2 regions of the Blastococcus sp. SYSU DS0552 genome follow, and region 2 is predicted to be linked to the other one. Evidence: predicted binding sites of a transcription regulator. Region 2 holds the regulator's gene; the other holds the start of a gene.
The links. Region 2 encodes LexA, which represses DNA repair genes until DNA is damaged. Its sites were predicted from a motif close to TCGAACANNTGTTCGA; they were not measured.
Positions count from the first base shown of each region.

Region 1: dnaB (replicative DNA helicase) is a predicted target of LexA. The motif match lies at 8,584-8,599, and genes of this name have one in related genera.

Region 1 is NZ_JBJHAB010000003.1:40,202-55,508, reverse strand. Features, by position in the region: gene ACI8AG_RS03920 (PadR family transcriptional regulator) at 1-425, opposite strand, end outside; gene ACI8AG_RS03915 (DUF5318 family protein) at 584-1,000, shown strand; gene ACI8AG_RS03910 (transglycosylase domain-containing protein) at 1,432-3,651, shown strand; gene ACI8AG_RS03905 (glycosyltransferase family 87 protein) at 3,766-5,175, shown strand; gene ACI8AG_RS03900 (deoxyribonuclease IV) at 5,155-5,958, opposite strand; gene rpsF (30S ribosomal protein S6) at 6,322-6,609, shown strand; gene ACI8AG_RS03890 (single-stranded DNA-binding protein) at 6,612-7,100, shown strand; gene rpsR (30S ribosomal protein S18) at 7,200-7,436, shown strand; gene rplI (50S ribosomal protein L9) at 7,448-7,894, shown strand; gene dnaB (replicative DNA helicase) at 8,684-10,054, shown strand; gene ACI8AG_RS03870 (Ig-like domain-containing protein) at 10,302-12,230, shown strand; gene ACI8AG_RS03865 (fatty acid desaturase family protein) at 12,361-13,557, opposite strand; gene ACI8AG_RS03860 (ferredoxin reductase) at 13,584-14,693, opposite strand; gene ACI8AG_RS03855 (PucR family transcriptional regulator) at 14,786-15,307, shown strand, end outside.
Region 2 is NZ_JBJHAB010000006.1:42,879-58,185, reverse strand. Features, by position in the region: gene ACI8AG_RS07705 (vitamin B12-dependent ribonucleotide reductase) at 180-3,062, opposite strand; gene nrdR (transcriptional regulator NrdR) at 3,207-3,728, opposite strand; gene ACI8AG_RS07695 (hypothetical protein) at 4,243-4,995, opposite strand; gene ACI8AG_RS07690 (LysM peptidoglycan-binding domain-containing protein) at 5,121-5,417, opposite strand; gene lexA (transcriptional repressor LexA) at 5,839-6,606, shown strand; gene ACI8AG_RS07680 (enoyl-CoA hydratase/isomerase family protein) at 6,674-7,462, opposite strand; gene ACI8AG_RS07675 (ABC transporter permease) at 7,459-9,285, opposite strand; gene ACI8AG_RS07670 (ABC transporter substrate-binding protein) at 9,332-10,423, opposite strand; gene ACI8AG_RS07665 (ABC transporter ATP-binding protein) at 10,492-11,646, opposite strand; gene ACI8AG_RS07660 (CaiB/BaiF CoA transferase family protein) at 11,643-12,917, opposite strand; gene ACI8AG_RS07655 (IclR family transcriptional regulator) at 13,029-13,784, shown strand; gene ACI8AG_RS07650 (hypothetical protein) at 13,789-14,832, opposite strand; gene ACI8AG_RS07645 (phosphatase PAP2 family protein) at 14,804-15,307, opposite strand, start outside.

The DNA of each region.
Region 1 (15,307 bases), on a different contig from region 2:
GCCCGCAACCCTTCCCGCTGCCGCTCCACGGTGCGCCGGCGGCCTTCGAGGATCCGCAGCCGGACGTCGCGCGCCGTGTGGCGGAAGAAGGCCAGGCGGACGCCGAAGAGACCACCGTCGTCGTAGGCCTCCGGGCCGGTCTGGCTGACCAGCTCGTGGAAGCGCTCCTTGCCTTCCGCGGTGATCGTGTAGACCACCTTCCCGCGCCGGCCGGTCAGCGGCGGTGCGTCGGCCGGCAGCAGGGCACGCGGCGTGGGCTCGTCGGTGGAGATCAGCCCGGCCGCCTGCATCCGCCGCAGCGCGGGGTACAGCGAGCCGTAGGAGATGCTGCGCAGCCCGCCGAGCACCGCGGCGAGCTGCTTGCGCAGCTCGTACCCGTGCATCGGGGCCTGGTGCAGCAGGCCGAGGATGGCGAACTCGAGCACGTCGCCCTCCCCGGTCGCGCCTTCAGTCGATGTATCGGCACGATACATCGGGCGTTCCTGCTGCTCCACCCCGGAGCCGTGGGGCGCGTGTGTCACCCGAGGTGAGACCCGTGTTCGGCAGTCCCACGGACGCGGGGCCGGTGCGTACATTGGCCGCCGTGCCCGGACGTCGTTCCGTCGTGGACTACTCGCTGCAGCGGCGAGCCGTCCTCGCGGGAGTACATGCGGGCCGTACCGGGTTGTTCGAGGTGTGCGACGCCAGTCCGTACCTCTCGCGGGCGGCGAAGTACCACGGAGAGCCGACCGACACCGCCTGCCCGGTGTGCCGACGGGAACGTCTCACCCTGGTGAACTACGTGTACGGCGAGCACCTCGGGCCGGTGGCCGGCCAGGCCAAGACCGAGGTCGAGCTCGCCCGCATGGACGCCGCCCAGGACGAGTTCTCGGTGTACCGGGTCGAGGTGTGCCGCGGCTGCGGCTGGAACCACCTGGACTGCTCGTACGTCCTCGGAGCTGAGCCCGAGCCGGGCCGTCGGCCCCGCCGCGGCCGGCGCCGGGCGGCACCCGAGCAGTGACGGGCCGGTCGGCAGGACCCCCGTCCCACGTGCTCCACCTGGCCCGCAACGCGGCGGGCCTGCTCCGCTGCCACAGCTGAAGACGAACCGCTGCGTCCGGGCAGGTGCCCGGCGTCGCCCACCACAGTCCAGGAAGGGGTGCGCTCGTGCCCAGCCACGACGAGACCTCGCCCGTCGCACCGCGGGCCGGCTCGGTGCGCCGGCCGCCGGCCGCCCGTACCCGCAGCACCGGCGGGGGTGGCGGTTCCGGCCGACCGCCTGCGGGAAGACGTCCTCCAGCGTCGCGGGGTGGCACCAGCTCCTCGCGCGGTGCGACCGGGTCCTCGCGCGGTGGCTCGGGCCGCCCCCCGGGCCGTCCGGCCGCCAAGGGCAAGGCGGGCCGTAGCACGAAGCAGCGCCGCACGCGCCGGCTGAAGATCACCGCCGCAGTGATGGGTGGGCTCCTCGCGCTGCTCTGCGTCTTCGTCGGCGTCGTCTACGCCAGCACCGAGGTGCCCAGCCCCGACTCCGTCTCCACGAAGCAGACCACGGTCATCCACTACGCCGACGGTGTCACGGAGATGGCGCGGCTGGGCGACGAGAACCGCACCAACGTGCCGCTGGACCAGATCTCCGAGCCCGCTCAGCGCGCCGTGCTCGCCGCGGAGAACCGGAGTTTCTACACCGACCCGGGCATCTCCTTCACCGGCATCGTCCGCGCGGCGTGGAACAACCTCACCGGGGGCTCCACGCAGGGTGGCTCGACGATCACCCAGCAGTACGTGAAGAACGCCTTCCTGACCTCCGACCAGACGTTCAGCCGCAAGTTCCAGGAGCTGTTCCTGGCGATCAAGCTGGACAACAACTTCTCGAAGGAGCAGATCCTCGAGAACTACCTCAACACCATCTACTACGGCCGCGGCGCCTACGGCATCGAGGCCGCGGCGAACACCTACTTCGGCGTCTCGGCGGCCGAGCTGACCCCGCAGCAGGGCGCCGTGCTCGCCGTCCTGATCCGCAGCCCTTCCGGCAACGACCCCGAGACGAACCCCGAGGGCGCGCAGAAGCGCTGGGGCCTGGTGCTCGACGCGATGGTCGAGGAGGGCTGGCTGACGGCCGAGGAGCGGGCGGCCTCGGTCTACCCCGAGGTGCTGCCCCGGGGCGACTCCCCGCTCGGCACCCCGGAGGGCCCGGAGGGCCACATCGTCAAGGAGGTGCGGCGGGAGCTCCAGGCGCGCGGTTACGACGAGCAGGAGATCAACGCCGGCGGTCTGCAGATCACGACCACGATCAGCAAGCCGGCGCAGGATGCCGCCGTCGCGAGTGCGCGGGCGGCGCTGGACGGTCAGCCGGACAACCTCCGGACGGCCCTCGTGTCCGTCGACCCGCGCACCGGTGGGGTCATCGCCTACTACGGGGGCGAGAACGGCGTCGGCACGGACTACGCGCAGGCGCAGCGGCAGCCGGGCTCGTCGGTGAAGCCCTACGTCCTCGCCACGGCGCTGGAGCAGGGCATCGGCGTCCGCGCGCGGCGCGACGGCAGCTCGCCGCAGACCTTCCCGGATCGTCCGAACCAACCGGTGACCAACTCCGGCGGCACCAGCTGCGCGGCCTGCACGCTGACCGAGGCGATCACCCGCTCGCTCAACACCACCTTCTACGGTCTCGCCTACGAGGTCGGCCCGGAGAACGTTCGGGAGACGATCCGCGCGGCCACGGGCCTCCCCGATACCTGGGAGAGCGGCAACCTCGAGGGCTACACGACGCTGGCCAACGCCGACGGCCTCACCGGCTCCTCGATCGGCATCGGAGAGTACGAGATGCGTCCGATCGACCAGGCCCAGGGCTTCGCCACGCTGGCGGCGGGTGGCGTCTTCCGCGACGCGCACTTCGTCTCCCGGGTCACCGACAGCGAGGGAACCGTGCTCCTGGAAAACGCCCCACCGCCCGGCGAGCAGGTGCTGCCGGCCGACGTCGTCAACGACGTCACCGTCGCGCTGAAGGACGTCGCCTCCTACTCCCGCCGGTCGCTCGACGGCGGCCGGGAGGTGGCCAGCAAGACCGGTACGCAGGGGCTGAACCGCGAGGACAACTCCGACGCCTGGATGGTCGGCTACACCCCGTCGGTGTCCACCGCGGTCTGGATGGGCGCGGATGTCCTGGAGCCGATCAGGACCTCCAGCGGTCAGATCATCTACGGCGCGGGGCTGCCCGGTGCCATCTGGCAGGACTACATGAACGCGGTGCACGCCGGCACCCCGGAGGAGGACCTGCCCGACCGGCCGCTCATCACCGGCGACACCGGTCAGGGCGTTCCCGAGCCGACGACCGAGGCGCCCGCGCCGGTGGACACCCCTGCGGCCCCGCCGTCCACGTCGACCCCGAGCGCACCGACCTCGAGCGCCCCGGCCACCACGACGCCGAGTACCGGCGGCACCGGTGGCACGGACGGCACCGGTGACACGGACGGCACCGGTGACACGGACGGCACCGGCGACACGGACGGCACCGGGGGAACCGGCGGCACGGGTGGGACCGGCGGCACCGGGGGAACCGGCGGCACCGGCGGCACCGGGGGAACGGGCGGCACCGGGGGCACCGGGGGAACCGGCGGGACCGGCGGCACCGGGGAAGGCACGCCCGGCCCCGTCGTCCCGCCGCCGGTCGACTGACCGATCACGCACACTGCTGCCATGCGCAGCACGCCCACGGGCCCGTCCGCCACCGCGGACGGGCCCGTGCTCGTTCCACGTGGAACTCCGCGCGGGTCAGCGCCGGATCGCGTGGTGCCCTCCTGGACCGATCCGGTGGTCCGGCAGGCCAGCGAAGCCGTCGGGGGCCCGTGGGGCCGCTTCGCCCTCACCGGCCGTGCGCTCTTCTGGACGCCGCTGCGCGTGTGCCTGCTGTTCGCCACGCTCGCGCTGGCCGTGGCCTGGGTGAAGCAGGCACCGTGCGCCGACGGCGACTGGTCGGGCTCCGTCCAGTACACGCACTTCTGCTACTCGGACACGGTGCCGCTGTTCGGGCTGCACGGGCTCGGCGACGGCGCCCTGCCCTACCTGGACTCCGCCGTCGAGTACCCCGTGCTCACCGGTGGGTTCATGGCGCTGGGCGCCACCGTCGCCGCCGGCTACGACCGGGCCGCGGCGGCGTCCGGGCTGCTGCCCGCCGTCCCCCCGGTGCAGAGCTACTACGTGGTCACCTGTCTGCTGCTGACCGCGTGTGCCCTGCTCGTGGTGCGGGCCACTCTGGCGCTGGCCGGCCGCCGGCCGTGGGACGCGGCGATGATCGGGCTGTCCCCGCTGCTGGTGGTGCATGCCTTCACCAACTGGGACCTGTTCGCGGTCGCGCTGGCCACTCTGGGGATGTGGGCCTGGGCCCGGCGCCGCCCGGTGCTCGCCGGCGTCCTCCTCGGCCTGGGTGCCGCCGCCAAGCTCTACCCGGCCTTCCTGCTGGCAGTCCTCTTCCTGCTCTGCCTGCGGTCGGGGCGGCTGCGGGTATGGCTGCGCACCGCGGTGGCTGCCGTACTCGCCTGGGCGGTGGTCAACGTGCCGATCGCGATGCTGGCGCCGGAGAACTGGTCGCGCTTCTTCCGGCTGAACAGCACGCGGCCGGCCGATCCCGACTCCCTGTGGAACCTGGCGCTGCACGTCGCCGGCGACCAGCTGCTCGACGGCCCGCTGGCCGAGGGGCAGACCCCGACGGTGCTCAACGCTGCCGTCGCGGTGGCGCTGCTGGCCGGGCTCGCGGCCGTCGCATGGCTGACCTTGGCCGCGCCGGTGCGACCGCGGGTCGCCCAGATCGCCTTCCTGCTGGTCGCGGTCTTCCTGCTCACCAACAAGGTGTGGAGCCCGCAGTACTCCCTGTGGCTGCTCCCCCTGGCCGTGCTCGCCCGGCCCCGATGGCGCTCGCTGCTGGCCTGGCAGGCCACCGAGGCGCTGCTCTGGGTGCCCCGGCTGCTCTGGTACCTGGGCACGGAGAACCGGGGGATCGACGTCGAGTGGTTCCTCCTCGCGGTGACCGTCCGCGACGCGGCCGTCGTCGTCCTCATGGCGCTGGTCGTGCGGGACGTGCTGGATCCGGACCGGGACGTCGTGCGCACCAGCTGGCCCGGGGTGGACGACCCGGCCGGTGGGCCGCTGGAGCACGCTCCCGACCGGTTCGTGCTGCGCCGGTCAGACCAGCGCGTCGCGTAGCAGCGCGATTTCGGCCGCGTGCGCCGCAGCGTCGCCCGGGGTTTCCAGGATCACCGGGCAGCCGGCAGCGCGCGCCACCTCCACCAGCACCTCGCGGGAGATCTCCCCGCCGTCGAGCGGTGCGTGGCGGTCGCGTCCGGAGCCCGCGGCGTCCCGGCTGTTGTTCAGGTGGACCAGGTCGATCCGGCCCGTCACCGCGCGGACGGCGTCGACGGCCGCGCCGAGGTCCCAGCCGGCGGCCCAGCCGTGGCAGGTGTCCAGGACGAAGCCGGCCCCGTACTCGCCGACGGCCTCCCACAGCCGGCCGAGCGCGTCCAGGTCGCGGGCCATCGCGTTGCCGCCCCCGGCGGTGTTCTCGATCAGCACGGGCACGGGGAAGCCGCCCTGCTCGGCCTGACGGGCGAACGTCTTGCGCCAGTTGTCGACGCCCACCGCCGGGTCGTCGCCGGCCAGCACGTGCCCGCCGTGGACCACGAGGCCGCGCGCGCCGACCTCCGCCGCGGCCTGGGCGTGCTTGCCCAGCAGCGTCCGGCTGGGGATGCGGATGCGGTTGTTCGTCGTCGCCACGTTGAGCACGTAGGGGGCGTGGACGAACAGCGCGAGGCCGGACTCGCGCAGCTGCGCGGCATCGGGGCGGGGAGGCGGCGCCTTCCACCCCTGGGGATCGGCGAGGAAGACCTGCACCGCGTCGGCGCCGACCTCCGCCGCCCGGGGCAGCGGACCGGGGACGGGTGCGTCGTCCGCCCCAGCGCCCACGTGTACGCCGATCGGGTGCACGGCCATGCTGATCTCCGGTTTCTCGACGAGATGCGGGTTCACCCGTATCGCGCACGTCACATCATCGTCGAGGCTGTGACCGGGGTGATCCGCCGGTCGTGGTGTCGCCTCGACGTGGAGGTAGCAGAACATGGCAACGGGTCGCCTTCGTCGCTCGGCCCGCCGGGGTCTCGGCGTGGCCGCCCCCAGCTCGCGAGGGGTGGGGAGGGACGGGGTCCTCCACCTGTGGACAGCGCCTGGCCCGCCCTGCTCCGCCGCTGGTAGCCTGGGTGCGCGCGTTCCGGCTCCTGCCGGGGCGCGCGACGCGTGTACGACCCTCCTGCTGCAGATTCCCTGCAGCCGCGAAGACCAGAGGAGGTGGGGTTCTCCGTGCGTCACTACGAACTGATGGTCATTCTCGACCCCGACCTGGAGGAGCGCACGATCGCTCCCTCGCTCGACCGGTTCCTGACCGTCGTCACCAACTCCGGTGGCACCGTCAAGACCGAGATCTGGGGCCGTCGCCGCATGGCCTACGAGATCAAGAAGCACGTCGAGGGCATCTACGCGGTCGTGGACATCCAGGCCGAGCCGGCCGCGGTGGCCGAGCTCGACCGGCAGCTGAACCTCAACGAGTCGGTCCTGCGCACGAAGCTGATGCGGCCCGAGGTCCACTGACCATGGCCGGCGAGACCGTCATCACCGTCATCGGCAACCTCACCGCCGATCCGGAGCTGCGCTTCACGCCGTCGGGCGCTGCCGTCGCCAACTTCACCGTGGCCTCGACGCCGCGGACCTTCGACCGCCAGTCGCAGGAGTGGAAGGACGGCGAGGCGCTGTTCCTCCGCTGCAACGTGTGGCGGCAGGCCGCGGAGAACGTGGCCGAGTCGCTGACCCGTGGATCGCGGGTCATCGTCAGCGGTCGCCTCAAGCAGCGCTCGTTCGAGACGAAGGAAGGCGAGAAGCGCACCGTCGTCGAGCTCGAGGTCGACGAGATCGGCCCCTCCCTGCGCTACGCCACCGCCAAGGTCACCCGCGCCTCGCGCGGTGAGGGCGGCGGCGGCTTCAGCGGCGGCGGTGGCGGCGGCGGTGGTGGTTTCGGCGGTGGCGGCGGGGCGAGCGACCCGTGGTCGACGCCCGCCGGGCCGTCGGACGAGCCGCCCTTCTAAGAGGACCCTCCTGCCCCCCACGCCTCGCTCCGCTCGGCGTGGGCCCCTGCAGGAGGGCCACCCCAGGTCACCCACGCACTTCCCTCACTGGAGATATCAGTGCCCAAGCCCCCTGTTCGCAAGCCCAAGAAGAAGGTCTGCCAGTTCTGCAAGGACAAGGCGACCTACATCGACTACAAGGACACGACCCTGCTGCGGAAGTTCATCTCCGACCGCGGCAAGATCCGTGCCCGCCGCGTCAGCGGCAACTGCAGCCAGCACCAGCGGGACGTCGCCACGGCCGTGAAGAACAGCCGTGAGATGGCCCTGCTGCCCTACACCTCGACGGCGCGCTGATCATGAGCACGATGAAGCTGATCCTCACGCAGGAGGTCACCGGTCTCGGGTCCTCCGGCGACACCGTCGAGGTCAAGGGCGGCTACGGCCGCAACTACCTCCTGCCCCGCGGGCTGGCCATCGTCGCCACCCGGGGTGCGGAGAAGCAGGTCGAGTCGCTGCGCCGGGCGCGTGCCACCCGCGACGTCCGGTCGCTCGAGGAGGCGCAGGCCGTGGCCGGTCGCCTGTCCGGGCTGACCGTCCAGGTGCCGGCGCGCGCCGGTGACGGTGGCCGGCTGTTCGGCCGGGTCACCACCGCCGACGTCGCCGCTGCCGTGACCGCCGCCGGTGGCCCGGAGCTCGACCGTCGCCGGATCGAGCTGCCCAGCAGCATCAAGACCACGGGCCAGCACACCGTCACCGTGCGGGTGCACCCGGAGGTCAACGCTCAGCTGACCATCGAGGTCGTCGCCAGCTGATCGAGGCCCCTCTGCCGCCCGCCGCTCGCGACGGGACCGGGCAGAGGGGCGCCCCGTCCGCGCTCTCCCCGTGCTCGCTCGGGGTGAGCCATCGGACGAAGGCACCTCCCACGAGGGGCGTCGGACGCAGGTCCGGCGCCCCTCGTGGCGTCTGCGGGGCCTGGTCCCCTGACGCCTCCGCCGTGCCCCTGCCGGACCCCCCTGCTCGGCGTGGCCGGCCCGCCGGGTGCCCTGAGGACCGCTCTCGCGCCGTCCGACCGGGGCAGGGTGCCTGGGAGGGCGGGGATCAGCCGGCGCCCGCCACGGGGGCGCTGGGGCGGTCATCGCGCGCCGTCCACGAGGTGGCCGGCCGGTCACGACGCCACGTCCGGAAGGTGGCCGGCCGACCTCGCGGAGGGGACCGGTGCACCGGTGTGGCTCCTGGTACGACACCTCGGATTTTCTTCCTGGGTTTTCTCCGTCCACACCCGGTGGGCAGCGTCCCTGCAGGTCAGCTGGCGGATGACCGCCGGCGCGGAGCGGCTGTCCCCGTACTCCTCCACATGTCGACATGCGTCCGTCCACCGACTTGTCCACAAGTTGTGCAGATCGGTGTGCACACCGGTGGTGGACGTGGCCCGCGCTGCTTCCTAACGTCCTCTCCGGCCACCGAGCGGACGTGACTGTCAGTCCCCTCCGGTAGGCAGGAGCCGAACACGTGTTCGGCATGGCGCCGTCCGCCGAGCTCGCGTACTTCCCCTGCGCGTGGTGGTGATGCGGGCGCGCCCGCAAGGAGATGGAGGTACCCCCGTGGCGGTGGCCGACGAGTTCAGCCGACCGTCCGCGACAGCGCCGGCGTACGACCGGCAGCCGCCGCAGGACGTCGCGGCGGAGCAGTCGGTGCTCGGCGGCATGCTGCTGAGCAAGGACGCGATCGCAGACGTCGTGGAGGTGCTGCACGGCAACGACTTCTACCGGCCGGCGCACCAGGTGATCTTCGACTGCATCCTCGACCTGTACGGGCGGGGTGAGCCGGCCGACGCGATCACCGTGGCCGCGGAGCTCAACCGCACCGACCAGCTGTCGAAGATGGGCGGCGCGGTCTACCTGCACACGCTCATCCAGTCCACGCCGACGGCGGCCAACGCCGGCTACTACGCCGCGATCGTCGCCGAGCAGGCGGTGCTGCGACGGCTGGTGGAGGCCGGTACCCGGGTCGTCCAGCTGGGCTACGGCGCAGCCGGTGGGAAGGGCGACGTCGACGACATCGTCGACCGGGCCCAGCAGGAGATCTACGACGTCACCGAGAAACGCATGAGCGAGGACTACTCGCGCCTCGAGGACGTCCTCCAGCCGACGATGGACGAGCTGGACGCCATCGCCTCCCGCGGCGGCACGGCCCGCGGTGTGCCCACGGGCATCCGCGACCTCGACGAGCTGACCAACGGCCTGCAGGCGGGCCAGATGGTCGTCATCGCGGCCCGTCCCGGCGTGGGCAAGTCGACCCTGGGGCTGGACATCGCCCGGTCGGCGACGGTGAAGCACGGGCTGCCCGCGGTCATCTTCTCGCTGGAGATGAGCAAGCACGAGATCACCATGCGTCTGCTGTCGGCGGAGGCGAAGGTGCCGCTGCACCACATGCGCGCCGGCTCCCTCTCCGACGAGGACTGGGCCAAGCTCGCGCGCCGGATGGGGGAGGTCGCCGACGCCCCGCTCTACATCGACGACTCGCCGAACATGACGATGATGGAGATCCGGGCGAAGGCGCGGCGGCTCAAGCAGCGCAACGACCTCAAGCTCGTGGTCATCGACTACCTGCAGCTGATGACGTCGGGCAAGCGCGTCGAGAGCCGCCAGCAGGAGGTCTCGGAGTTCTCCCGTGCGCTCAAGCTGCTGGCCAAGGAGCTCGAGGTCCCGGTGATCGCGATGTCGCAGCTGAACCGTGGGTCGGAGCAGCGCCAGGACAAGAAGCCGATGCTCTCGGACCTCCGCGAGTCCGGCTCGATCGAGCAGGACGCCGACATGGTGATGATGATCCACCGCGAGGACATGTACGAGAAGGAGTCCCCGCGGGCCGGCGAGGCCGACATCATGCTGGTCAAGCACCGCAACGGCCCGACCGCCAACGTCACGGTCGCCTTCCAGGGCCACTACAGCCGCTTCGTGGACATGGCGAACTGAGCCGACCGGCTGTACGGCTGGGCGGGGCCCGGGACCGGTCGGTCCCGGGCCCCGCGGCATCTGGGGGGCACGGGGTCCGGTCGTGCTCGGCAATCCGTGCTGGTAGCCCCCGTGATGGGCTGCGAGCACCGTGCACGAACCCATCCGCGCAGCGCAGCGCCACGGTCTGCACCGATGCAGCCGGCAACCATTGTGGCCCGTGTCACCAGTGGGTTAGGAAGAGGTCCCCTCAGGCATAGGAGACCCGTTGTCCTCACATCCCTGGCGCCGGACGACCGCGTCGGTCATCAGCGCCCTGGCTGCGGCGGTGACCGTCACGGCCACCGCCTCCCCCGCGCTCGCCGCCCCCGCACCGGCCCAGCCGGTATCGGTCTTCCCCACGAACGACCTGACCGTTCCCGACCGGCAGCAGCTCACCGGCCTGCGGGTCGCCCTGCCGACGGAGAACTGCGGCACCGTCGTCACCTGCGGTCTCGTCGAGCGGCTCAACCAGCTCGACGGCTTCGACCTCGACCCGCGCATCGCCGTCCGCTTCAGCGCCCCGGTCGACCCGGCCCAGGTCGCCGAGCGGATCACCGTGCGGCAGGAGCGCGGCGGGTGGCGCACCGGCGTCGACCGCGTCGTCTGGGACCCGGCCACCAACACGCTGTACGCCCACCCCGTGGAGCAGCTCGCACCGGGCACCACGTACCGCATCGACGTGCAGGCCGGGCCGGCGAACTCGGCCACCACCGAGACCTTCACGACGCTGAGCGCCACCGACGGACTGCTCGACCTGAACCGGCAGATCCAGTCGAACCGCGCGCTGCGCGAGCTCGGGATCGCGCGCCCCGGGCTGGAGATCGACGGCGTCGTCCCGGTGACGGGCTCGACGGTCACCTTCGTCCCCGACCGGCCGGCTCCCGGCACGCCGGGGGGCACCCCGGCCGGGCCGAGCGTCCAGCCGATCAACCTCCTGCCCGCCGGCAGCACGCTGGTGTTCGGTTCCTACCAGGCACCGTCCTGGCTCACCCCCGACGGCACCATCACCCAGACGCCGACCCGGGACGACGGTCCGGCGCCGGTCGAGGCCGACCGCCTGCCCTTCGTCGCCGTCCTCCCGCCCGGCCCCGCGCCGGACGGCGGCTGGCCTACCGCAGTCTTCGGGCACGGCTTCACCGGCTCGACGACCAGCGTGTTCCTCGCCGCCCTCACCAACTCCCGCAGCGGCATCGCGACCATCGGGACCAACGTGGTCGGGCACGGGTACGGCCCGGAGAGCACCTGGCAGATCACCACGGCAGCGGGCGAGACCCGGACGTTCCCGAGCTACGGCCGGGGCGTCGACCAGGACGGTGACGGGCTCTTCGGCAGCACCGAGGGCTCCTCGGCCACGGGCGCAGCCGGTGCGGTCTCGTCCCGGGACGCGCTCCGCCAGACCGCGGCCGACATCATGACGCTGGTCCGCTCGCTGGGCGGAACGGACGTCGACGGCGACCGGCGCGGCGACCTGTCCGGCGCGCGGGTCACCTACTTCGGGCAGAGCTTCGGTGGCATCTACGGCACCATGCTCGCCGGCGCCGACCGGGCGATTGCCCGCTCGGTGCTCAACGTGCCCGGGGGCCCGATCAGCGAGATCTCGCGCCTCTCGCCGGCCTTCCGGCCGCTCACCTTCCAGGCGCTCCAGGCCGCGGGTCTGGCGCCCAACAGCCCCGACGCCAGCCGCTGGTTCTTCGAGGAGCAGCTGCCGCTGCGCGGTGAGGGCCCGGTGACCGCGACCGCGCCCGGTGCCCTGGCCATCCAGGACTACCTGGCCAAGGCGACGTGGCTGACCCGGCCCGGCAGCCCGGAGACGTTCGCGCCGCTGATCCGGCACGACCGGGTGCTGGTCCAGGTCGCGTTCGGTGACCAGACGGTGCCGAACCCGACGTCCTACACGCTGGTCGACGCCGGTGACCTGTGGTCGCGGACGAGCCTCTTCCGCAACGACGAGGCCACCACCGCCGCGCTCAACCCGCACGGCTTCCTGCTGGACGTCGCGCGGTTCCCGGTGGCCGCGATGCAGGCCCAGGGGCAGGTCGCGGCATTCCTCGGCCGCGGGGAGGTCGTCGACCCCGATCTCGACGGCCCGGTGTGGGAGGTGCCGATCAGCGACCCGACGTTGCTGTGGTCGCTGAACTTCCCCGGCCAGGGCTGATGCCCTGAGCGCCGGGGGGCGTTGCACGCGAGAGGCCCAGGACCACGACGGTCCTGGGCCTCTCCCGTTCACGGCCCTGCCCCGAGGCTCACCCTGAGCGAGCGAAGGGTGAGGTGGGCGGGGTCCTTTCTCAGGCGGCGGCGCGCATCAGCTCGCGGCGGACCTTGGGCCCGCCGGTGGTCATCTTGTACAGCTTGGCCAGCTGCGCCGGGGCGTTCTTCGGCGTCGTCTCGGCGAGCCAGCCGTTGGGCAGCGAGAGCCGGATGACCTTGTGCCACGCGCTCGCGACCTGCTTGTACAGCGGGGCGGAGTGGTAGGTCAGGTCGTAGCGGTCGAAGATCTCCTTCACCCGCGGGGCGATCTCGGCGTACCGGTTGCTCGGGAGGTCGGGGAACAGGTGGTGCTCCACCTGGTGCGACAGGTTCCCGGTCATGATGTGCATGGCCTTGCTGCCGGAGATGTTCGCCGAGCCCAGCATCTGGCGGAGGTACCACTCGCCGCGGGTCTCCCCCTCGATCGAGGTCTTCTCGAAGGTCTCGACGCCCTCGGGGAAGTGGCCGCACATGATGACCGAGTGCGACCACAGGTTCCGCACGACGTTGGCGGTGAAGTTCGCGGCCAGCGTCGGCAGGAACGACGGGCCCGACAGCAGCGGGTGGACGACGTAGTCCTTGGCGGCCTGGTTGCGGATCTTCTTCAGCACCTGCTTGGCGGCAGCCCGGAACTTCGGGTCGTTGCGCCGCTTCTTGGTCGCCAGGTTCTTGCCCAGCTCCAGGTCGTACGCGGCGATCCCGTACTCGAAGAAGCAGGCGTTGATGAAGTTCCACAGCGGCTGCGCCAGGTACAACGGGTGCCACTTCTGGTCCTCGTCGACGCGCATGATGCCGTAGCCGAGGTCGTTGTCCTTGCCGACGACGTTCGTGTACGTGTGGTGCAGCTCGTTGTGCGAGTGCTTCCACTGCGCGGCCGGGCTGGCCATGTCCCACTCCCACGTCGTGGAGTGGATCTTCGGGTCGCGCATCCAGTCCCACTGGCCGTGCAGGATGTTGTGCCCGATCTCCATGTTCTCGAGGATCTTGGCGATCGAGAGGCCGGCGGTGCCGAGCACCCACGCCGGGGGGAACTTGGAGAACAGCAGGACGGCGCGGCTGCCCAGCTCGAGCTTGCGCTGCACGTCGATGACCGTGCGGATGTACTTCGCGTCGTCCTCACCGAGGCTGTCGCGCACCTCCTGCCGGATGGTGTCGAGCTCCTTGCCGATGAGCTCGATGTCCTCGGCGGTCAGGTGGGCGATCGGGTTCTCGGGCTTCTTCTGCAGAACGGTCATGTGTCCGGCTCCTCGGTTCGGCTGGATCAGTGGTCGATGGCGCAGGCGCCGGCGGGGGCGCTGATGCAGGTCTGGACGAGGACGCCGTCGCCGACGTCCTCCGCGGTGGTGATCTCCCCGTTGCGCAGGTCGCGGACCGCGCCCTCGCGCAGGGGGAGCACGCAGCCGTAGCAGATGCCCATCCGGCAGCCGCTCGGCATGAGGACGCCGGCCTCCTCGGCGGCGTCGAGGATGGGGGTCGCGCCGTCGGCCTCGACGCTCGCGCCGTTCCTGGTGAAGGTGACGGTGCCGCCCTCGCCGGTGACGGCGATCCGCGGCCGGAAGCGCTCGGTGTAGAGCCGGTCGGCGATGCCGACCGAGGCCCAGTGCTCCTCCAGCGCCTCGAGCATGCCGACGGGGCCGCAGGCCCAGGTGGCGCGCTCGTGCAGGTCGGGCACCAGTTCGGCGATCGACCGCGCGTCGAGCATGCCGGCGCTGTCGGTGTGCTGCTCGATGAGCCGGATCCGGCCCTCGGCGGCCATCTGCCGCAGCTCGTCGCCGAAGACGACGTCGTCGGCGGTGGGCGCCGAGTGGACCAACACGGTGTCGGCCAGGGAGTCGGCGTGGTTGCGCAGGATGCCCATGACCGGCGTGATGCCGGACCCGGCGGTGACGAACAGCGCCTTGGCCGGCACCTGCTCGGGCAGGCAGAACTCCCCGGTGGCCTGGTCGAGCTGGACGATCGTGCCCGGCTGCACGCGGTGCACCAGGTAGTTGCTGACCTTGCCGTCGGGGATGGCCTTCACCGTGATGGTGAAGCAGCCGTCGGCCCGGCCGAGGACCGAGGTGATCGAGTAGGCGCGCCACTGGCGGACCCCGTCGATGTCGACGCCGATGCGGACGTACTGGCCGGGCGTGTGCGGCAGCCAGTCGCGGCCGGGGCGGATCACGATGCTCGCCGCGTCCCGGGTCTCCCGCTGCACGGCCTCGATCCGACCGCGCAGAGCCGCACCCGAGCGGAGCGGGTCGAACAGGTCGAGGTAGTCGACCGGCAGCAGCGGGGTGGTCACCAGCTCGGCGAGCCTGAACACCCGGTCGCGCAGCGCGCTCCGCGTCGGCGGGCGAGCCGCAGCGGGGCGAGGGGCGGTTGCTGTCATGTACTCAGCTTTCCCAGTCCGAGCACCAGATACCTGTGCTCCGGATGTGAATCCAGCGGTAGCTTCTGTTCCGGCTGAACAAAGGAGACCCGATGTCCCCGGACCCGGCACCGTTCCCGGAGACCGTCGCGGAGGCGATGCGCGCCGAGCTGACGGCTGTCGCCGAGCGGGCGGTGGAGGAGATCATCGTGGGCGTCCCCAGCTACGCGGACGCGTTCGCCGGCCCGATGGGTCGCAAGATCTCCGCCGCCGTCGAGATGGCGTTGCGGGGCTTCCTGCAGGTCGCCGCCGCCGGGGGCAACGTGGACGCCGGCACCCCCGGGGGCCCGGTCGTCGAGGCCGCGTACGCCCTGGGCCGCGGTGAGGCGCGCAGCGGCCGCTCGATGGACGCGCTGCTGGCCGCCTACCGGGTGGGTGCGCGGGTGTCGTGGCGGGACATGAGCGCCACCGCCGTCCGCACGGGAATGGACCCCGAGTCGCTCGCCCGGTTCGCCGAGCTGGTGTTCGCCTACATCGACCGGCTCTCCGCGGCGAGCGTCGCCGGGCACGCCGACGAGCTGGCCTCCAGCGGGCGCGCGCGCCAGCGCCTGCTCGAGCGGCTGGCGCGCGGGCTG
Region 2 (15,307 bases):
GTGGACCTGCCACCGGCCCGGCTCTGCCGAGCAGAGCCGGCCCGGCTCTGCCGAGCAGAGCCGGGCCGGTGGGCGAGCCGTGCTGGCCGAGGAGGTCTCCCGCCGGCCGGGATCGGGCGCTCCTGCCCTCAGGCGGGAGAAGGCGTCCGATTCAGCGGAAGTCCTCCTGGCCGTTCACCTCAGCTGCAGCCGCTGGTGGAGCCGCAGCCCTCGCAGACGTAGCAGCTGCCGGCCGGGCGCATCTTCGTGCCGCAGGTCATGCACAGCGGCGCGTCGGTGGCGGTGCCGGTGACCAGCTCGAGGAGCTCGGCCGAGGAGTGCGCCTCCTTGACCGACTTCGGACCCTCCGGGGTCACCTTCTCCTTGGCCGGAGCGCTCTCGATCGGCGCGGAGCCGCGCAGCTGCTCCAGGTCGACCTCCTCCTCCTCGACGACCGCGGCGGTCGAGGCAGAGGTGTCGTACCCGGCCACCTGGGCCGCGCGCTCCTCGGCCGTGAAGATGCCGAGCCCGGCCCGCTTCTCGACCGGCAGGTGGTCCAGCGCCAGGCGACGGAAGATGTAGTCCATCACCGACTGGGCGATCCGGATGTCCGGGTCGTCGGTCATGCCGGCCGGCTCGAAGCGCATGTTGGTGAACTTCTGGATGTAGGTCTCCAGCGGAACACCGTGCTGCAGCGCGATGGACAGCGAGATGGAGAAGGCGTCCATCACGCCGGCGAGGGTCGACCCCTGCTTGCCGAGCTTCAGGAAGACCTCACCGAGGCTGCCGTCCTCGTACATCCCGGCGGTCATGTAGCCCTCGGCCCCGGCGACGCTGAACGAGGTGGTGACGCTCGTCCGCTTCTTCGGCAGCCGCTTGCGCACCGGGTGCGCCAGCGCGGCCGGCGCCGCCGCCTCGGCCTTCACCTCGTCCTTGGTGCCGTCGTTCTTGCCCTTGCCGCCGGACAGCGGCTGGCCGACCTTGCAGTTGTCGCGGTAGATCGCCAGCGCCTTGAGGCCCATCTTCCAGCCCTGGAAGTAGATCGTCTCGACGTCCTCGACGGTCGCCGTCTCGGGCATGTTGACCGTCTTGCTGATCGCGCCGGAGATGAAAGGCTGGACGGCGGCCATCATGCGGACGTGGCCCATCGGGGAGATGGCCCGCTCGCCCATGGCGCAGTCGAAGACCTCGTAGTGCTCCGGGCGCAGGCTCGGGGCGTCGACGACGTGGCCGTGCTCGGCGATGTACTCGACGATCGCCTCGATCTGCTCCTCCTGGTAGCCCAGGCTGCGCAGCGCCCGCGGCACCGTCTGGTTGACGATCTGCATGGAGCCGCCGCCGACCAGCTTCTTGAACTTGACCAGCGAGAAGTCCGGCTCGATGCCGGTCGTGTCGCAGTCCATCATGAAACCGATCGTGCCGGTGGGGGCCAGCACCGAGGCCTGGGCGTTGCGCCAGCCGTTCTCGGCGCCGATCTCCAGGCACTCCTGCCACTGCTGGGTGGCGACCTTCAGCACGTCGGCGTCGTCGGCGCCCACCGGGCGGATCGCGTCGTTGGCCGCGGCGTGCTTGCGCATGACCCGGGCGTGCGCGTCGGCGTTGCGGGCGAAGCCCTCGTAGGCCCCCACGATGCCGGCGAGCTCGGCCGAGCGCCGGTAGGCGGTGCCGGTCATCAGCGAGGTGATCGCCGCGGCCAGCGTCTGGCCACCGCGCGAGTCGTAGGCGTGGCCGGTCGCCATGAGCAGGGCGCCCAGGTTGGCGTAGCCGATGCCCAGCTGCCGGTAGGCGCGGGTCGTCTCGCCGATCGGCTCGGTCGGGAAGTCGGCGAAGCAGATCGAGATGTCCATCGCGGTGATGACCAGCTCGACGGCCTTCACGAAGTTCTTGGCGTCGAACGTGCCGTCGTCCTTGAGGAACTTCATGAGGTTCAGCGACGCCAGGTTGCACGAGCTGTTGTCCAGGCTCATGTACTCCGAGCACGGGTTGGACGCGTTGATGCGGCCGGTCTCGGGGTTGGTGTGCCAGTCGTTGATCGTGTCGTCGTACTGGATGCCCGGGTCGGCGCACTCCCAGGCGGCCTGGGTGACCTTGCGGAACAGCGACTTGGCGTCGACGGTCTCGATGACCGAGCCGTCGAGGCGGGCCCGCAGGCCGAACTCGTCGCCCTCCTCCACCGCGCGCATGAACTCGTCGGAGACGCGGACCGAGTTGTTGGCGTTCTGGTACTGGACGCTGGTGATGTCCTTGCCACCGAGGTCCATGTCGTACCCGGCGTCGCGCAGCGCGCGGATCTTGTCCTCCTCGCGCGCCTTGGTCTCGATGAACTCCTCGATGTCGGGGTGGTCGATGTCGAGGACGACCATCTTCGCCGCGCGGCGGGTGGCGCCACCGGACTTGATGGTCCCGGCGGAGGCGTCGGCGCCGCGCATGAAGCTGACCGGGCCGGAGGCCGTGCCGCCGGAGGAGAGCAGCTCCTTGGAGGAGCGGATGCGGGAGAGGTTCAGGCCGGCACCGGAGCCGCCCTTGAAGATCAGGCCCTCCTCGCGGTACCAGTTCAGGATCGAGTCCATCTCGTCGTCGACGGCGAGGATGAAGCAGGCGCTGACCTGCTGCGGCGCGCTCGTGCCGACGTTGAACCAGACCGGCGAGTTGAAGCTGAAGTACTGGTGCAGCAGCATCCAGGTCAGCTCGTGCTCGAAGACCTCGGCGTCGCCCTCGGTGGCGAAGTAGCCGTGCTCGCGGCCGGCCTCGGTGTAGGTGAGCACCACGCGGTCGATGAGCTGGCGCAGGCTGGTCTCGCGCTGCGGGGTGCCGACGGCGCCGCGGAAGTACTTCGTGGTGACGATGTTGGTGGCGTTGATGCTCCACTCGGCCGGGAACTCGACACCGCGCTGCTCGAAGTTGATCGAGCCGTCCCGCCAGTTGGTCATGACGACGTCACGACGCTCCCAGGTCACCTCGTCGTACGGGTGCACACCAGCGGTGGTGAAGACACGCTTGATCTTGAGGCCCTTGGCCCGGCTGGGAGTCTTGGCGCTGCGGCGGGGGCGGGCGCCGGCCACGCGGTCGTCGGTCTCGGTCATGGTGTGGAGCTCTCCCTGGTCGTGTGTCGCGTGGTGCTTCGCGGGGCTGCGCGGTGGTGCTGCGCGGTGGTGGATCGGGGGCTGGGGAAGAGCCGCGATCGGTAACTGCTCGAACTGCTGTCTATCGGGTGGCACCGACAGTTCTCAGGTGCCGGCGCCGGTGCCGGACGGGACGGGTCGCCGGGGCTCGGGCGGGCCCGTCTCCCCCGGCGGTGCGGCGGGCTGCCGGGCCTTCAGCTCGGCGATCTCCCGCTCGAAGTCGGCCACCGAGGTGAAGGAGCGGTAGACGCTGGCGAAGCGGAGGTAGGCCACCTCGTCCAGCTCGCGCAGCGGGCCGAGGATGGCCAGGCCGACCTCGTGGCTCGGCACCTCCGCCGCGCCGCTGGCGCGGATGGCGTCCTCCACCTGCTGGGCGAGGAGCTTGAGCTGCCCCTCGTCGACCGGCCGGCCCTGGCAGGCCCGCCGGACGCCCGCGACCACCTTGCTGCGGTTGAACGGCTCGCTGACGCCGTTGCGCTTGACGACGGCGAGCACCGCCTCCTCGACGGTGGTGAACCGCCGCCCGCACGCAGGACAGGAGCGACGACGCCGGGTGGTGGCGCCCTCGTCGGCCTCCCGCGAGTCGATGACCCGACTGTCGGCGTTGTGGCAGAACGGGCAACGCACGGTGGTTCACCTCCCTTCGCGCCGCGCCCGCCACCGGCCGGCTGTGCACTCCCCTGGGGACATCCGGTGGATGCGCCGGGGACAACCTGAGGACCAGCCTGTGGACGGACTTACAGCTCTGTAACTACTAGATGTAGGGGAACCCTAGGACGGGCCACACAAGATGTGCAAGTGATCGTTCCGTCGGCGTGTTCCGCCCCGACACTGCGGTGCGCAGGCGGAACAGCGGTCCCCAGCTGTCACAGGACACGCCGCGACGACGCGCCGAACTCCGTGCCCGACGCTCCCCGGAGAGGGGGTCGAGCGCGGCGGCGCACCGCAGGAACGACCCGGGGACGCTCGCCCCGGCAAGGCTGTGCGCTCATGCGCGGTTCCGACTCGCAGAGCCACGCGCCGGCGCACACCGTTCGGCGAGCTGGGCGGTCCGCGCCCGGCACGGGCGACCCGCCGGGCACGCGACGGCGGCGCCGAGCACCCCCGCGGGGTCGACGCGGCGAGGGCCGCCGAACGACGATCAGACGCTGACCGCGCCGCCCACCCGGGGCCGCCGCGAGTGCGGGATCTGGTCACTCAGCCGCATCGGGCGGGTCAGGAGATCCTGGTCGAGGTCGGCCGGCGGGGTCCAGCCGCTCGCCGTGGAGCGGGTCTCGACCGTGCTCGCGGAGCGGGCCGCGGGCACCGACCAGCCACCGCCCCGCGGTCGGTCCTCGCGGGTCGGGGACTGCGCGTCCGGCGCGCTCTCGACGACGGCCGGGAAGAGGTCGGTGTCGGCGGCGCGGTGCCGGCCCACGACCGGGCTGAGCTCGGTGGCCGGAGCGCGGTGCCGGCCCGGGGGCGGCACCGGCACCGAGGACGCCGGCGCGGCCTGCACGGCGTCGCTCTCCGGCGCGCGCCGGCGACCGCCCGGCCGCTGGGCACCGGTTCGCGGCTCGCAGCGGTCGCGCAGCAGCGGCAGGCTGGCGGTCGCCTCGACATCGGTCGACGGACCGTCACGCAGCGATGCCGCTGACGGGGAGGCGGGCATCGCCTGCGTCACCGGCGGCACCTCGACGGCCGGCGACTCCGGAAGCCGCACATCCCCCAGGTCGATCCAGAGCGCCTGCTCTTCGCCTCCGGCGACGACCCGCACCCACATCTGGCACGCGCCGGAGTCGTCGTGTCGCCACCCCAACAGCTCCCCCGCACACCAGGCACCCGCCTGGTGGACCTCGACGGCCTGGGGACGAGTGGTGAACACGGCGGCGCGGTTCTCCATGACGCTGGACACGGACGTACCGTAGGTGGCCGACCAGCACGCACGGTGAACGTGCCTGTACTGAGGGTTGACGAAGTCGGCGAGCCGCGTTGTGAACACCTTGCCCTGGCGCGCAGACACCGAGCCCTACGGGGCCGTCAGGGCAGGACGAGGACCTGACCAGGCGAGATGGCCGCGGAGCCGAGCCCGTTCAGCCGCTGGATGTCGACGACGACGTCGCGGACATCGCGCCCGTCGGCGACCGCGCCGGCGATGGACCAGAGCGTGTCACCCGGCTCGACGATCACCTTGGTCGTCCCCATGAGCTCCAATCCGCCACCCGCATCCCCGAGGACGGCGCTGCCGAGGACGATCACGCCCGCGGCGAGGATGAGGGTGAGGACCGCGAGCACGCGACGCCCGCGCGACGTCAACCGGAGCGGCGGCTGCTCCACCCGCTCCCGACGCCCCCGGCCGGGCGATCGCCCCACCGTCGCCCGCGGGCCGCTCGTCCTCCCGCGAGCCGGCGCGGGCAGAGGTTCGGGCATCTCCGCGTAGGAGCGAGGCGGCGGGAGCACCCGGAGATGCCGGGCGGGTGGCGGACCGGCGCGCCGCTCCCCCGGGTCGACCGGCACCTGGCCGCGGACCCGCAGTGCCGTGCTGCTCGTCATGTGTTCAGCCCTCCTGGCCGGCACCCGCCGGACCCGAACGTGTGTTCGATTCGAACGCCTGTCCGATGTCTACCGGACGGGACCGACACTTGGGGAGCGACACGAGAAAGTTTCGAACACGTGTTTGAAGTGACCGCCGATCGGCGCTACCGTTCCTCCGACGACGAGGGTCGAGAGCTGCGCGGGCAGCCGGCGAGGAGGAGACGTGGCGGACTCGAGCAGGACGTCCGGCAACCGGGGCGGCACCGCGGGCGTGGCCCCGGGGACGGCGGACGGTTCGGCGTCGGTACGGGCCTTTCCCGACCGCGCGGCCGATGGGGACGGGCTCACCCAGCGGCAGCGGCGGGTGCTCGAGGTGATCCGCGACTCCATCGACCGGCGCGGCTACCCGCCGTCGGTGCGTGAGATCGGCGAGGCCGTCGGGCTGTCCTCGGCATCCTCGGTCGCGCACCAGCTCTCGGTGCTGCAGAAGAAGGGCTGGCTCCGGCGCGACCCGAACCGCCCGCGCGCCCTGGACGTGCGACTGCCCGGGGATGCCGGCCGGGCCACCGCCGCACCAGTCGAACCCCCCGTGGTCGGCGACGGCGTGCAGGCCGCCGCGCCCGCCTATGTCCCGCTCGTGGGCCGGATCGCCGCCGGTGGCCCGGTGCTCGCCGAGCAGGCGGTGGAGGACGTCTTCCCGCTGCCGCGCGAGCTGGTCGGCGAGGGAACCGTCTTCATGCTCAAGGTGGCCGGCGACTCGATGGTCGAGGCCGCCATCTGTGACGGCGACTGGGTCGTCGTCCGCCAGCAGCCGACCGCCGAGAACGGCGAGATCGTGGCGGCGATGATCGACGGCGAGGCGACGGTGAAGACCTACAAGCGCCGGGACGGTCACGTGTGGCTGCTGCCGCACAACCCGGCCTACGAGCCGATCCCCGGCGACGAGGCGACGATCCTCGGGCGGGTGGTGTCGGTCCTGCGTCGGGTCTGACGCCGAAGGCCTCCGACGGTGCCTCCCCAGTGGAGGCACCGTCGGAGGCCGTCCGCACCCGATGTCGTCACCGACGCCGGTAGTCACCGTCCCGCTTCTCGAAGAACGCCTGGAGCGCCTCCTGGTGGTCCTCGGTGCGGAACATCTCCAGGAAGCGCTTGGTCTGGAGCGCCTGCCCCTGCGCGAAGTCCATCTCGAAGGCGCCCGTCACCGCCTCCTTCGTCACCTCGACCGACAGCGGGGCGCGGGTAGCGATTCGCTGGGCCTTGGCCAGCGCGGCGGGCATGAGATCTGCCGGGTCGTGGACCTCGGTCACCAGCCCCCAGTTCAATGCCTGCTGCGCGGTGTACCGGGCACCGGTCAGCAGGATCTCCTTGGCCGGCCCCAATCCGATCACGCGAGGCAGGCGCCAGAAGCTGACGATGAGGCCCACGTTGACGCCGGCGGCCACGAAGAACGCCTCCGTCGAGGCGATGCGGATGTCGCAGCACAGCGAGAACTCCAGCCCGCCGCCGATCGTGGCCCCGTTGATGGCCGCGATCACGGGGGCACGGAAGTTCTGCACCCCGTTGAGGACCCGGCCGAACTCGGCGAGATAGTCGGTCAGCTGCTCGTCGCTCATGGACTGGTCCTCGCCCAGGTGCGCACCTGCGGTGAAGGCCCGCCCCTCACCGGTGATCACCAGGCACCGGACGTTCTCGTCGGCGTCCAGAATGTCGAGCGCTCGCATGAACGAACGCCGGCTCTCCCAGCTGAACGTGTTGGACGGAGGACTGTCCAACGTGAGGACGGCGATGTGCGGGGTCTCGTATCGCAGGTGGACGCCGCTGCCGACGTCTGTCGTGGTCTCGGTCATGCTGCTTCCTCCGGTGGTGTGTTGAGTGCGACGGACGGGGCCCGGCGGGACCGCCGGGTGGACTGGCCGGGGCGGCGGTCGAGCAGCCGCATGGCGAACACGGTCACTACGATGTTGATGAGCAGGACCACCACGGAGAGCGCCCCGACCCGCTGGTAGAGCGATTCGCTGGCCAGGCTGTAGAGCACCGTGGACACGGTGGGATTCGCGCCGGTGTAGAGGAACACCGACATCTCCAGCTCCCGGAAGAGCAGGACGAAGTTGAGCATGCCCGCGGCGAGCAGCGACGGGCGCAGCAGCGGCACCGTGATCCGTCGCCACGTACGCGCCCAGGACGCACCGAGGCTCCGGGATGCCTCTTCCACCTCCGCGCCGATCTGTCCCATCCCGGCGTGGACGTAGGCGAAGGTCAGCGGCAGCGCGCTCCCCGCATAGGCGATCAGCAGGATGGTCAGCGTCCCGCCGAGCCCGAACGGCTGCCCGGCGTAGGCGATGATCAGGCCGACGCCGAGCACCGCGCCGGGGAAGGCCAGCGGCGCGGCCATGGCTCCCACGATGACGGCGTTGCTCCGCGCCTTGGTGCGGTGCACCAGCCACGAGGCCAGCAACGCGACGGCAAGAGCCAGCACCGTGGCTCCGAGCGCCAGAACGAAGCTGTTGCCCATCGCGGCCGCGATCAGCGGCCGGCCGAAGACCTCCTCGTAGTTCCCCGTGAGGGTGAAGTTGTCCCAGCCCAGAGGCCGGCCGAGCGCCTTGCGGAACGAGGTCACCAGGAGGACACCGAACGGCAGCACGAGGCTCAGGACCACGACGAGCGAGCAGAACCCCACGGCGAGGAAGCGGGCACCCCCCAGGTGCGTCACGTCCTGCCGCCCCGGCTTGCCACCGATGACGGTGAACTTCTTCCCGCCGACCAGCTTTCGCTGCAGGATCAACAGCACGGCGATGATCACCAGGATCGGCACGGATATGACCGCGGCCGCCTCGATACGCGGCGGGAACTGCATCAGGCTGAGCAGGACCGTGGGGATGGTCTGGAAGCCGGTCGGAGCACCGAGGATGGCGACCGGCCCGAAGATCACCGCGGCGCTGACGAACACCAAGATCGATCCGGCGATCAGCGACGGCAGGATCACGGGGAACGTGACGGTGCGCAGCACCCGGGCACGAGAAGCACCCAGGCTCGCTGCGGCCTGCTCCAGGGCCGGGTCGATGCCCTCCAGCGCCGCGGACACCGGCAGGAACACCAGGGGGTAGAGGAACAGCGAGAGGACGAAGATGATCCCCCACGGTGTGAAGATGTCGAACGGTGCTTCCTCGAGGCTGAAGGCGGACATCAACGCCGTGTTCAGCATCCCGTTGCGCGGCCCCAGCAGCAGGATCCATCCCAGCGCCGCGATGAAGCTCGGAGCCGCGAAGGTGAGGACCGCGCTGCCACGGAAGAACCGGCGGAACGGCATGTCGGTGCGCACGGCCAACCAGGCCACCGGCAGGCCGAGCAGCAAGCTGCCGATCACCGTGCCCACCGCGATCCACAGCGAGTTGAGGACCCCTTCCATCAGCCGTGGCTCGCTGCTCAGGAGGCCGTAGTTGTCCAAGGTCAGGCCACCGTCGTCGGCGACGAAGCTCTGCCCGAACACCTGCGCTACGGGGTAGCCCACCAGCGCGAGGATGGCCGCGACCCAGACGAGCCGCATCACCCGCTCGAACCCGGTGCCCTTCCGGCGGCTCGGGCCCCGAGCGGCCGGCGGGCCGCTCGCCGACCCCTCCCCCGCCGTGTCGGTGGTCGACACGGCGGGGGACGTCGAACTGGTCAGCGCCACAGCTGGTTCTCCTCAGTCGGGTCGCGTGCGATCAGGGCACCGGCCCTCATCGGCCGAACAGGGAGGCGAAGCGGGCAACCACCTCGTCCCCGCGAGAGGCGATCTCCTCGAGGTCGGCCGGCAGAAGGGTGGCGTCGGACAGGTCAGCGCCCTCGGCGGGCTGAGGCCCGTCCTGCAGAACGCTGCGGCCGCCGAGCTCGGTCAGTGCGGTCTGGAAGTCCTCGCTGAGGTGGTACTGCACGAGGAGCTTGGCCGCGTTCGGGTGAGGAGCCTCGGCCAGCATCGCCAGTTCACTCGTGAACGTGGGCACGCCGTCCTCCATGAAGGCGATCGCCAGCGGCTCACCCTCGGCGGCGGTGCTGATGACCGCGGACTCGATCGCCGGGATGCCGAGGTCGGCCTCGCCGGTCAGCACCAGCTGCGCCAGGGCCAGGCTGCTGTCGGTCACGATCACGTCCCGCTGGGCGAGCTGCTCCAGCCAGCCTTCTCCGAGCTCCCCGGAGAGAGTGGTGTAGTACGACAGCGCGGTGCCGGACGCGCCTGGGTCGGCGCTGACAATGGTTCCGTAGTCCCCGTTCGCCAGCTCCTCCCAGGTAGTGGGCAGGTCGGCAGGGTCGGTGTTGGCGGAGTTGTACATCAGCCCGAGAGGCACCAGGCTGTAGGGCACCTGCGGGTCGTCCGGGTTGTCCAGCCCATCGATGAGCTCGTCCGCATTGGGCACCTCCGCGTCGGCGATGACGCCGTCCTCCGCCCACTGCATCATCGTCTCCGGATCGGTCAGGCTCACGACGTCCGCATTCAGCGAACCGCTGGCGAGCTCTGCCTCCACCGAGTTGGCGACCGCGCCGGAGTCCTCGCGCGTGAAGGTCAGTTGGATGCCGAAGAGTTCCTGCATCCGCTCCTGGAGGAGTTCGACGCCCGGCCGGGTGTGGCCACCGCCGTAGAGCACCACACCACCCTCTTCCTGCGCCGCGGTGATCAGCTCCTGGCTGATGCCCTCGATCTCCGCAGCCGCGGAGTCGCCGCCCGAGCCGGACGTGCCCTCCGATCCGTTGCCGCAGGCCGCTACCAGGAGGACGGCCGCCGGAACTGCGAGACAGGTGGTCAGACGACGGCGGGGCGAGCGGGATGCGAACACGGTGCCTTCTTCCGGTGGGAGGTGGAACGGGTGGTCGGTGGGAACGGCGATTGCGTGGACGGATGCGGTCATGCCGCGGACCGGCCGGCCGCCACAGCGCCGGCATCCGTGGCCGACGAGGCGTGGTGGGACCCGCCGTCCGGTGCGTCGTCGAGCAGTGCCACGGCGGAGTCCTCGATCCCCATGGCGACGTCCTGGCCGACCTCGAAGCGCCCGGAACCAGGCCCGGTCGCCTTCACCGGCGCGGCGTGGCCGGGCACCTGGAGCGTGTAGGCCACGTGGTCACCGAAGAAGAGGGCCTCCACGACGCGGGCCGTCCCGGAGCGCCCCTCGCCCGCCTGGAGCCGGATGTCCACCGGCCGTACCGAGACGGCGACCTCCGCACCCTCCTGCAACGCGAGATGGGCGGGCCGATGCGCGATCACCGTCCCGCCGGTAGGCAGCCGCAGCGGCACAGTGTCCACCCCAGGGGCTGCGCCCACGGTGGCGGTCAGCACGTTGGTGGCGCCCAGTGCCCGGGCGACGAAGCTGTTCCGCGGACGGCTGTAAACCTCTTCGGGCGGCCCGCTCTGCACGATGCGACCCGAATGCATGACGACCAGCCGATCGGCCAGGGACAACGCCTCGGCCTGGTCGTGGGTGACGTACACCATTGTCACGCCCAGGGAGCGCTGGATGCGCTTGATCTCCGCACGCATCTCCTCGCGCAGCCGGGTGTCCAGGTTGGACAGCGGCTCGTCCAGCAGGAGGAGCGCGGGTTCGTTGACCAGGGCCCGCGCGAGAGCGACCCGCTGCTGCTGGCCGCCGGACAACTGGTGGGCGTAGCGGTCACCCATCCCGTCCAGGTGCACCATGGCCAGGGCTTCGTCCACCCGACGACGGATGTCCTCCCGCTTCGCTTTCGCCGTCGTCGGGCCGTACGCCACGTTCTCGTACACGCTCAGGTGCGGCCACAGCGCGTAGCTCTGGAAGACGACCGACATCTTCCGGCGCTCCGGCGGCACGAAGACCTTAGGCCCCACCAGCGTGCGGTCGCGCAAGCCGATCTCTCCGGCGTCCGGCCGTTCGAACCCGGCGATCATGCGGAGGCAGGTGGTCTTGCCGCAGCCGCTCGGCCCCAGCAGGACGACGGACTCGCCCTCTTCGATGGAGAGGTCGACGCCGTCGACGACGGGCGCCGCACCGAAGCTCTTGGTGAGTCCGGACAACACGAGGTGGGTCATGCCGAAACCTCCGTGGGGTCGATGGCGGTGGAGTCGGTGTCGGACGTCCGCTCGTGGGCGGCGGTGGCCAGGAGTACGCCCGCCGTGAACAGCTCCTCGATCTGGGCCGGCGACATCCCGGCCTCGGCGAGGACCTCGCGGCTGTGCTGACCCAGCAGCGGTGCCGGGCGGCGCACGGTGGATGGCGTGGCCGAGAGCTTCACCGGGGCACCGATGTGGCGCACCGTCCCCATCCGTGGGTGCACCGTCTCGACCACCATGTCGCGGGCCTGCACGTGCGGGTCGGCGTAGACCTGCTCGATGTCGTACAGCGGACCGCTCGGCACCCCGGCCCCGTGCAGCACCTCCAGCCACTCGGCGGTGGGCCGCTGCCGGAGCGTCGCCGCCAGCTCACCGGCCAGCTCGAACCGGTACTTCATACGGGCGGCGTTGTCCTGGAACCGCGGGTCCTGCAGTAGGCGGTCCACACCCAGGGCGGCGCACAGCCGTCCCCAGTTCCGGTCGTTGGCCGCACCGATGGCGATCCACCCGTCAGCGGTGGGCAGTGCCTCGTACGGCGCGGAGAGTCGGTGAGCCGATCCCATGGGTCGGGCGACCTCGCCGAAGCTGAAGAACATGGCTGTCTCCCAGACGGTGTAGGCGATTCCCGCCTCGAGCAGCGACGCGTCGACGAACTGCCCCTCACCGGTCTTCAGGCGGTGGATGTAGGCCGATAGCACGCCGTACGCGGCGAAAACTCCGGCGTTCAGGTCGCAGATCGGGACCCCGACCTTCGCCGGCGCACCATCGGGTTGGCCGGTCATACTCATCAGGCCGCTCATCGCCTGCGCGACGAGGTCGTAGCCCCCCCGGCCGGCGTACGGCCCGGTGGCCCCGAACCCGGAGATGGAGCAGTAGATGAGCGCCGGGTTCTCGGCGCGCAGCGCATCCTGACCTAGGCCGAAGCGCTCGAGCAGCCCTGGCCGGAAATTCTCGACGAGGACGTCGGCGTCCCTGACCAGCCGGCGGACGACCTCGGCGCCGCGGGGGTCCTTCAGATCGACGGCGATACCCCGCTTGTTGCGGTTCATGGCGTTGAACGCCGGGGAGTGCTCGACGTCCGACCCGCGGGACATCCGGCGCGTGTCATCCCCGCCCTCGGGTCGCTCGATCTTGATGACATCGGCCCCCATGTCCGCCAGCAGCATGGAGCAGTACGCCCCCGCCATGACCTGGGTGAGGTCGAGGACCCGGACCCCCGCGAGGGCGCCCGGCCGGGCCGGATCTGACACCTGAATCTCCAGACTGTTGACCGTTCGTGCCACGGTGTGGCACGCTTTCCCGCGTAGTGGCACGCTGTGGTGCGGGCCACAGTAAGTCGGGTGAATGGTGACGTCAAGCACATGAGATCGGTCTCTGTCGCGCTGGCCGTGCTCGAGGCCGTCTCGGATCGGCAACCCGTAGGGGTCAGCGACCTCGCCCGAGCGATGCAGCTTCCGAAGTCCACCGTGCAACGGATGCTTCTGACCTTGGGCGAGCTCGGCTGGATCCGGGCGAGCGTGGATGAGCCCACGCGGTGGTCGCTCACCGCCAAGGCCCAGGCCATCGGATCGCGGCACCGGGGCGACGAGGAGATCCGACGCATCGCGCTGCCCGCGATGCACCGGCTTTCCGCGGCGACCGGCGAGACGGTGCACCTGTCGATCCCGGAGGACCGGCGGATCGTCCTTCTGGACAAGATCGACGGCGCCCACCCGGTGCGGACCCACGCCTCCGTCGGCAACGGGGCGCCGCTGCACACGACGGCCTCCGGGAAGGCGGTGCTGGCCTTCCTGCCCGAAGGAAAGGCGGCCGCGCTGCTACGCGCCGCACCGCTGGAGCGACTCACGCCGAACACCGACACCGATCCGGAGGCTCTGCTGCGGGAACTGCCCCGGGTGCGCCGACAGGGCTACGCCGTATCGGTCGGCACCCGACACCCGGACATCGCCGCGGTCGGCGCTGCCATCCTGGACCGCTCCGGCGCGCCGGTGGCGACCCTGAGCCTCTCGCTACCGACCCACCGGTTCCCCCGGCGCCTGTGGCCGGTCCACGGGGAGCAGGTCACCCGAGCCGCGGAGGAGTGCAGCCGGCAGCTCGGCTGGCAGCCCGGCGTCTGACCGGTCAGTGTCGGCGGCGCAGCCTTCCGCCCACCCAGACCACGACGGTGGCGACGGTGGCGGCGATCAGGGCCGCGGCGATGGGTGAACGGTCCGAGCGGGTGAGCTCTGCGATGGACGGCAGCGGATCACCTTCGGGAGAGGTGCTCGCGGCGGCGGTCGCGGCGGGCAGGGGAACCACGGTGACGGCGCTGGGCAGGCCCTCGCTGGCGACCACGAGCGCCCGGTTGTCGGCGGAGAAGCTGACGGCCTCGCCCTGCGGCGACTCGGGGAGCGCCACCCGCACCGGTTCGCCGGCCAGCGCACCGGGCACGTCCGAACCGGACAGCGGCCACACGTAGGCGTCCGTGTAGGTGCGCAGCGCCAGTGCGCCCCCGTCGCCGGCAACGGCACCTCCGGTGATCAGCAACTGCCCCGCACGACCCACGGGGCCACCCGGGGTTCCGGTGAGGGTGACGTTGACCGTGCCCACCCGCTCCATCGGCACAGTGCCGCCGTCGACGAGCGCGGCGGCGGGCCGGTAGACCCCGCTGGAGCCGAGCACTTCCTTGGTCACGAGGTACGGCGTCCCGTCCGGGGCCAGGAGCAGCGCCTCGGCGTCGTGCGCGCCGTCGGGGTAGGTCAGCCGGTGCAGCGCTGCCGCGCCGTCGGGCCGGAGGACATGCAGCGCGACGGTGGCACGGCTCGTGCCGTTGTCACCGGTGTCGGCGATCCAGACGCTCCCGTCCGAGCCGACGCCGAGGTCTTCCGGGTCGAAGGGGTCCGCGGCCCCGGCCTGCACGTCGACCACCGCACAGGCGGCATCGAGCCCGAGGACTTCGACCCGGTCACCGCCGTCGTTGAGGGCGAGCATCTGCTCTTCTACCACCACCAGGCCGGACAGCTCGGCGAGTCGGGGGTCCGTGATGGCGCACCGGACCTCCGGCGCCGGCTCCTCCGCCGACGCGGACGCGGGAACGAGCACGGCCAGGGCGCCGGTCAGGGCGCTCGCGACGACGAGCCGACGCCGCCGGACGCGGCTAGGAACTCGCTCGGCCTGCTCGGGCACGTACCAAGCGTGACAGAACCATCGCGTCCAGTGCATGAACCACGCCCAGGAGGACGATCCCGACAGCGGCGCCCACGACCGCGTCGGTGACCCAGTGGAAGTCCAGCGACACCATCGCCGCGCCAGTGGCGACCGGCCCGACGACGCTCAGCCACCAGAAGGTCCGCTGTACCGCCGGCGGGAGCCCGTACTCGACCGCCTGCCAGCGGGCCACCCCCCACATGAGCACCGCGTTGGCGACGTGACCGGAGGGGAACGAGGCGCCGTCGGCGTGGAAGAAGTAGGAGCCCGGGAACGCCGGCGCCGTCCGCCCGATCCCGTGCTTGATCGCGTACACCCCGGCGGTCAGCACCCCGAGCGCCAGCAGCACGCGGAGGGCCGGCAGCCAGGTGCCCCGCCGCCACAGCAGGTATCCGACCAGGCCGGCGAGGACGACGAGGATGGTCACGCGCCCGCCGAGCTGCGTGACCACCCA